Regions from separate parts of the Microbacterium sp. CGR1 genome, predicted to be linked through region 2. Evidence: predicted binding sites of a transcription regulator. Region 2 holds the regulator's gene; the other holds the start of a gene.

Region 1 (3,372 bases), 510 kb from region 2:
AGGAGGTGCTGCAGCGACTCGCGCAGGGGATGTCCAACGCCGAGATCGCGCGCACACTGATCGTGTCGGAGGGAACCGTGAAGGCCCACCTCGGCCGCATCATGTCGAAGTGGCACGTGCGCGATCGCGTGCAGATCCTCGTCACGGCAGCGCACGCCGGGCTGGTCGACTTCCGCTGAGGCGGGACCGCTGACCGGCGAGACCGCTGACCGGCGAGACCGCTGACCGGCGAGATCGCTGACCGGCGGGATCATTGGAGTGAGACTGCTGAGGCGAGCCCGTTGAGCCGGGCACTGTGAGTCTGGCCCGCTGGGGCTGGCCCGCTGAGTCCGGCCCGCTGTTCGGGATCAGCAGCACTTGCCGTGAGGATGCCGCCGCGTATCACCCGGTTCGAACGAGGCGCCTTCGGTCACGGTCCGCGGGGAGGCTGTGTTGTGGGGTGCGCCAGCGTTGGTCGGGGTCCCACCAGTTCGGTCCACGGACTTCGGGGAGCCCGTGGTTCATGCGGATCTCCCACTGCGAGCTGCCCAGGGATCGGTGGTGCCACCAGCACAGAGGCACACCGTTGTCGGTGTGGGTCGGCCCACCGCGGGCGTGTTCGGTGACGTGATGGATCTCGCACCAGGATGCGGGCACGTGACACCCGGGGATGAGGCATTCCTTGTCGCGGGCGATGATCGCCCGGCGTTGATGCACGGTGAACACGCGGTCGGTGGTGCTGATCCCGATGATGCGCCCCTCGTCCAGGAGCACCCGCTGGATCGCCCCCGCACATGCGGTCTGCGCCGCGACGGACACAGGCACATGCGCACCGGATCCAGGGATCGTCGCCCACCCGCCGCTGCCCGCACCACCACCCGCGCCGGCGATGCCCGCACCGAAAGCAGAACCTTCCGCATGGTGGGCGAGGTCTGTCGCGTTAACGGTGACGACGAGCACCGGGGAGGCACCACCGAGCGTGGGCATGTCCTTGTGACGGGCGGCTATCGCGAGAGCGGCGGCGAGAGCATCGTGGCGTTTCTGCGACGCGGTGCGATCATCGAGCACGCTGCGCTCATCCACATTGAACGGATCAACACCCGGGTCAGCACCTGTGTCTGTGTGACCGGTGTCACCGCTGGGGGTGAAGAACACTCCCGGCATGGGCGGGCCGTCACCCTTCGGGTTCAGCATCGCGTCCAGGATCAGCTGCAACTGCGCCGCGGCATCCGGAGTCAGATACCCCCGGATCGCATGCATCCCGTCCGTGAGACGACCGATCGTGATCCCGCGCTTGCGCCGCGCGTCCTCATCCTTCGGCTCCTCCCCGTCCGGGTCGAGCATCGAGGCGAGATCCTCCGCAAGAGCTTTCAGATCCTGCACCGTCGGCGCCGGACCAGAATCCGCGCCCCCGCCGATCCCGTGCCCGCGGGCGCACCCCGCCAACGCCACATCCGCCGCCAACCGCTGATCCACGCTCAACCGGTCCCACACCCGCTCGATCGGGCCCGTCGCCGCCAGAAACCCCGTGACACCCACCACACCATCCAACAAGGCCACGCGCATCTCCGACCACCGCGCCGGCATCCGCTCCCCCGCCAGACTCACCGGCCGGCGCACCAGATCGACGACCCTGTCGACCCGGGACGCACCCCGCACATCCACGCCCACCATCCGCTGCACCAGCTCGTTCACCCCGCGACACCCTGCCGCATGCGGAAAATCCGCAGGATCCCCGGTCGCCACGGTCTCCACGATCACCGCCTCGGCCCGCCGGAACACCGCCCCCGCCGCCTGCAGCACCGCGACACGCTCCGCATCGCTCAACCCCGCCAACGCGTCATCACACGGCACCGCATCAAGGTCAGCGACGACCCGACCCAGACGCTCCACGATGCTGTTCATACCCTCGAGTCAACACGGGGCCACCGACATTCGACCCCCGAAACCAGTCCGATTTAGACCAGATCAGAGCACGTATTCCAATCTCCCGGAATGCCGCACAACGCAGGCACAAGAGGAGCGGAGAGACCAGTCAACGAGGGCAGAAGAGACAAGAGGAACGAGGAACGAGACACGAGGAACGAGACACGAGACACGAGGAACGAGACACGAGGAACGAGGAACGAGACACGAGGAACGAGACACGAGGAACGAGACACGAGGAACGAGACACGAGGAACGAGACACGAGGAACGAGACACGAGGAACGAGACACGAGACACGAGAAACGAGGAACGAGGAACGAGACACGAGGAACGAGGAACAAGACACGAGGAACGAGGAACAAGGACCCAGACACGAGGAACGAGACCCCAGACCGAGCACCCGTCACGGGGCACTCGATCAGCGCCGGAGCGGCTCGGCCTTCATGAAGACGTCGACCGCGTCTTCGCGCTCGAGCTCGAAGCCGTGCCTCTCGTACAGCCGTCGCGCCGGACTGCCCTGCAGCACATTGAGGCGGAACGGCCGGTCATCGCCCGCATGACGCGTCTCCAAGGCGTCCGCCAGCACCGCGGAGCCGAGGCCGCGGCCCTGCTGAGCGGGATCGAGGTAGAAGTGCTCGATCCACACCGCGTCGCTCTCGGGCCTCACCGCGATGAGGCCCACGTCCTGCCCGGCAACCACGATCACTCGCGTGTTCTGCGGGACGAACCCATCGAGGAACCGCTGCCGCACACGCACCGGGTCGAAGCGTCCGAGACGCTCCAGATCGGCACGCATGACGATCGCTCGCAGCTCCGACATCCAGTGCGCATCCGACGGACTGCTCTCTCGAAGACCCCACGCGGCGCACACAGCATCCATACAATCACGCAGGCCACGCACCCGGAGAGACCACGACCCCGACCACGACCACGACCACGACCACGACCACGACCACAGAACCACCGCCGCAGAACCACCGCTACAGCGCGAGCAGCACGATCCCGCCCGCGACGACCGCGGACGCGGCGAGACGCCATCCGGGCCTGCTCTCCTTCAGGGCGAAGACACCGAACAGGCTGACCAGCACAACGCTGACCTCGCGCAGCGGCGCGACCAGTGCGACCGGAGCGATCTGGATGGCCGTGAGCACCAGGATGTACGAGAGCGGCGACAGGATGCTGAACGCCACGATGCGCTTCCACTGCGTGCGGCCGAGCGCGCGAACGGCCGCCCATCGGCCTCGGACGCCGAGCGAGTAGAACGGGATCTCGAGCAGCATTGTCCCCACCATGAAGGCGACGGGCGAGAGGTTCCACGTGCGCACGGCGTTGGCGTCCCAGATCGTGTAGACCGCGATCGCGACGCCGGTGAGCAGACCGAACACGAGCCCGGGATCCAGGCGACGCGACCGGTCGGCGCGTCCGCGGTCGACGAGACCGATCGCGACGACTCCGAGGATGATCG
Region 2 (3,372 bases):
TCCGCCGTCCAGCCGTTCGCGGTACGCACGGCCGTAGCCCGTCGATCCGCCGTAATTGACGTCGAGCACGCCGATGCCGCGGCTCGTCCAGAACGCGACGGCGGCGGACGCCGCGCCGGTCACATGCGCGGTCGGGCCGCCGTGGACGAGCACGATGTAGGGCGGGAGCTCGTCATCCGCGGCCGGAGCGTGGGCCGAGGGATTCGTCGGCGGGTACGCGAAGGCATGGACGGGCCCGTGCGAGCCGTCGACCAGGACCTCGGATGCGGGCGGCATCCACGCAGGATCGGTCGGCGCAGCTCCCGCGACGGCCTCGACGCGACCCGTGTCGACGTCGACGCACCAGACCCCGGGTTCTGTCGTCGAGCTGTTTCCGGAGAGCAGCACGCGGGAGCCCGCGACATCGTCGACACTCACGTGGCCGTCTGCGGGGAGGGGAATGCGGTGGGCGCTGCCGTCGGGGTCGATGACGACGACCCGGTCGCGACCGTTCGTGCGCACAGCCACGACGCGACCGTCGGCGAGCGGGCGGTACCAGCGATTGCCGAGCACCCAGAGGCCGTATCCCGTGTCGGCGTCGTCGTCGATGATCTGCTCCGCCGTGCCGACCGCCTGGGCTCCGCTGACACGCTGTCGGTGCAGAGCCCAGCGGCCCGAGGGATCGTCGGAGTACACGATCTCGTCGTCAGCCGTCCACTCGGGCTGCAGCGCGGCGCGAGTGGACAGCTCTGTGCGCGCGGTGCCGTCCGAGATCACCAACGACGCTCGCTGCCACGGCATCCGATCGCCGGACCACTCGACCCACGCTGCACGAGAACCGTCGGGAGACAGTGCCGGATGAGCGTAGAACGACTCGCCTTCGACGAGGGTCTTCAACAGCGCAGGCCGGTCGGATGCCGACCCGTCGGTCGGGATCTCGACGATGGCGCGTCGGTGAGGGGAGACCGACAGATCCTCCCGCACGGCGAACAGGCGGCCGCTCTGCAGACGCAGACCGCCGTGCGCCGGGCCCGGGGGTGTCAAAGGAACGGGGACACCGCCGCGGGGCATGCGGTGCACGCGCTGATCCTTGGCATCGACGAAGTACAGCGTGCCGTCGGCATCCGCGGTCCACGCCCCGCCGCCGTACTCGTGGACGCGAGACCGAGCACTCCATGGCGCGGGAAGGATCTCGGCACCCGTCGAACTTCGCACGGTCAGGCGACCGCCCTCGGCAGGGATCGACTCACCCCACCAGATCTCGTCAGCCACGAAGGCGCTGCCATCGATCCGCGGAGACGACGCGGCGATCCGGTCGGGGGTGAACGGAGAGGTCCAGGTACCGAACGGCGACGACATGGTTCGAGCCTATGGTGCGTCGACGCCCGCCGACACCGGCAGGGTGGGAGGGGAGTCAGACCGCGCGCAGCACGGCGACGATCTTGCCGAGGATGACGGACTCGTCGCCGAGGATCGGCTCGAATGCGGAGTTGCGAGGCAGCAGCCAGGTGTGGCCGTCGCGTCGACGGAGAACCTTCACCGTCGCCTCGCCGTCGAGCATGGCGGCGACGATCTCGCCGTTCTCGGCGCTGCTCTGCGACCGCACCACGACCCAGTCGCCGTCGCAGATCGCCGCATCGATCATCGATTCGCCGGACACCTTGAGCATGAACAGGTCGCCCTTGCCGACGAGCTGCCGGGGGAGCGGGAAGATCTCCTCGACCTGCTGGTCGGCGGTGATCGGGACACCTGCGGCGATGCGGCCGACGAGCGGCACGAGCGCCGCATCGCCCACGGGGGTCGCCACATCGGCGGGATTCTCTCCGCTGGTGCCGGGGAGGTCGATGAGCACTTCCATGGCACGGGTCTTGCCGGGGTCGCGTCGCAGATATCCGCTCAGCTCGAGCTGGCCGAGCTGGTGGGTCACGCTGGACAGCGACTTGAGGCCCACGGCGTCGCCGATCTCTCTCATGCTCGGCGGGTACCCGTGACGGCTGATCGACGCCTGGATGACCTCGAGGATCGCCATCTGCTTGGGACTCAGGCTCTTGCGGCGACGGGTGCGCGGGACGTCGGCGTCGGGGGCGGAGATGTCGCTCATGGTGCTCCTCAGGTGTGCGATTCCGGCGTCTCAGTTCGAATGTCGGAGGCCCGTGGTGGGGTGTTGACATCGAAACCGTATCCGAGAATCGCGCCGAAGTGGAAGATCTGTTCGAGCGTGTCGGCCGATTCCCGGACTTCTGTTTCGAAGAACGCTTGACAGATGTTCGAATTCGAAGATAACTTCGGAACGTAGGTTCGCATTCACGGCTCCCGGCCGAGGCGCGAATGCGAACGCTACGCCAACTTCACCGCCCACGCGGTAGATGCAGAGGAGCACGACATGAGCACCATCACCTTCAGCAGTGCAGCAGTCCTTCCGGCTCGTCCGGCGACGCGGCTCAAGCTGACGGCGCGCGGTCGACGTGTCGTTCTCGCTGTCGCGGCCGTGCCGCTCGCAGCCGGGATCGCATTCGCCGCACTCAGCGGCGGCAGTGCGATGGCCTCAGGCGAGCAGACTGCCACGGCATCGTTCGCGACGGTGACGGTGATGCCCGGCGACACGCTGTGGTCGATCGCTGAGAGCGTGGCCCCCGGCGCGGATCCGCGCGACGTGATCGGCGACATCACGCGTCTGAACCTGCTGCGCGGCGGCGAGCTGCAGATCGGCCAGGAGCTGGCGATTCCGGCGCAGTATTCGGAATGAACCCGTGAGGGCCGTTCGATCGAGCGGTGCGGCGCGGATGCGCGTTCACACTCCGTCACCACGGGCGTCTGTGTAGTGAAGGCGGCCTACCATGGGAAGGGTGACTGCATCACTCGCCGACCTCCCTCTTCGCGACGACCTCCGAGGGCTCACGCCCTATGGAGCGCCGCAAGCGCCTCTTCCGATCGCACTCAACGTCAACGAGAACACGCATCCGGTTCCCGACGCGGTCGCCAGTGACATCCTGGACGACATCGCGGTCGCGCTCCGCGATGTCAACCGCTACCCGGATCGCGAGTTCACCACGCTCCGGGAAGGGTTCGCGGAGTATCTCGGTCATGGTCTCGAACCGGCTCAGATCTGGGCGGGCAACGGGTCGAACGAAGTCCTTCAGCACATTCTGCAGGCGTTCGGAGGGCCGGGCCGCACGGCGTTCAGCTTCGCCCCGACCTACTCGATGTATCCGCTGATCTCGAAGGGCACCGGAGCGCGTTGGGTCGCCGGCACCAGGCAGCCCGATTACACGATCACCCCCGAAGAGGCGGCAGCGCAGGTGCGAGATGTCGATCCTGACGTCATCCTGCTGTGCTCGCCGAACAATCCGACAGGCACGCCGCTGGGCCTCGACGTCGTCGAAGCCGTGTACG

The links. The regulator LexA, encoded in region 2, represses DNA repair genes until DNA is damaged. The targets are predictions, from matches to a motif close to TCGAACANNTGTTCGA.
Region 1: the regulator LexA is predicted to act here: its motif matches at 1,949-1,964, upstream of AKG07_RS09190 (HNH endonuclease signature motif containing protein).

Annotation. Positions count from the first base shown of each region.
Region 1 covers NZ_CP012299.1:1,894,907-1,898,278, forward strand. The annotation lists gene AKG07_RS09185 (response regulator) at 1-179, shown strand, start outside; gene AKG07_RS09190 (HNH endonuclease signature motif containing protein) at 382-1,884, opposite strand; gene AKG07_RS09195 (GNAT family N-acetyltransferase) at 2,326-2,727, opposite strand; gene AKG07_RS09200 (EamA family transporter) at 2,888-3,372, opposite strand, start outside.
Region 2 covers NZ_CP012299.1:1,383,284-1,386,655, reverse strand. The annotation lists gene AKG07_RS06650 (prolyl oligopeptidase family serine peptidase) at 1-1,338, opposite strand, end outside; gene lexA (transcriptional repressor LexA) at 1,394-2,080, opposite strand; gene AKG07_RS06640 (LysM peptidoglycan-binding domain-containing protein) at 2,363-2,725, shown strand; gene AKG07_RS06635 (histidinol-phosphate transaminase) at 2,817-3,372, shown strand, end outside.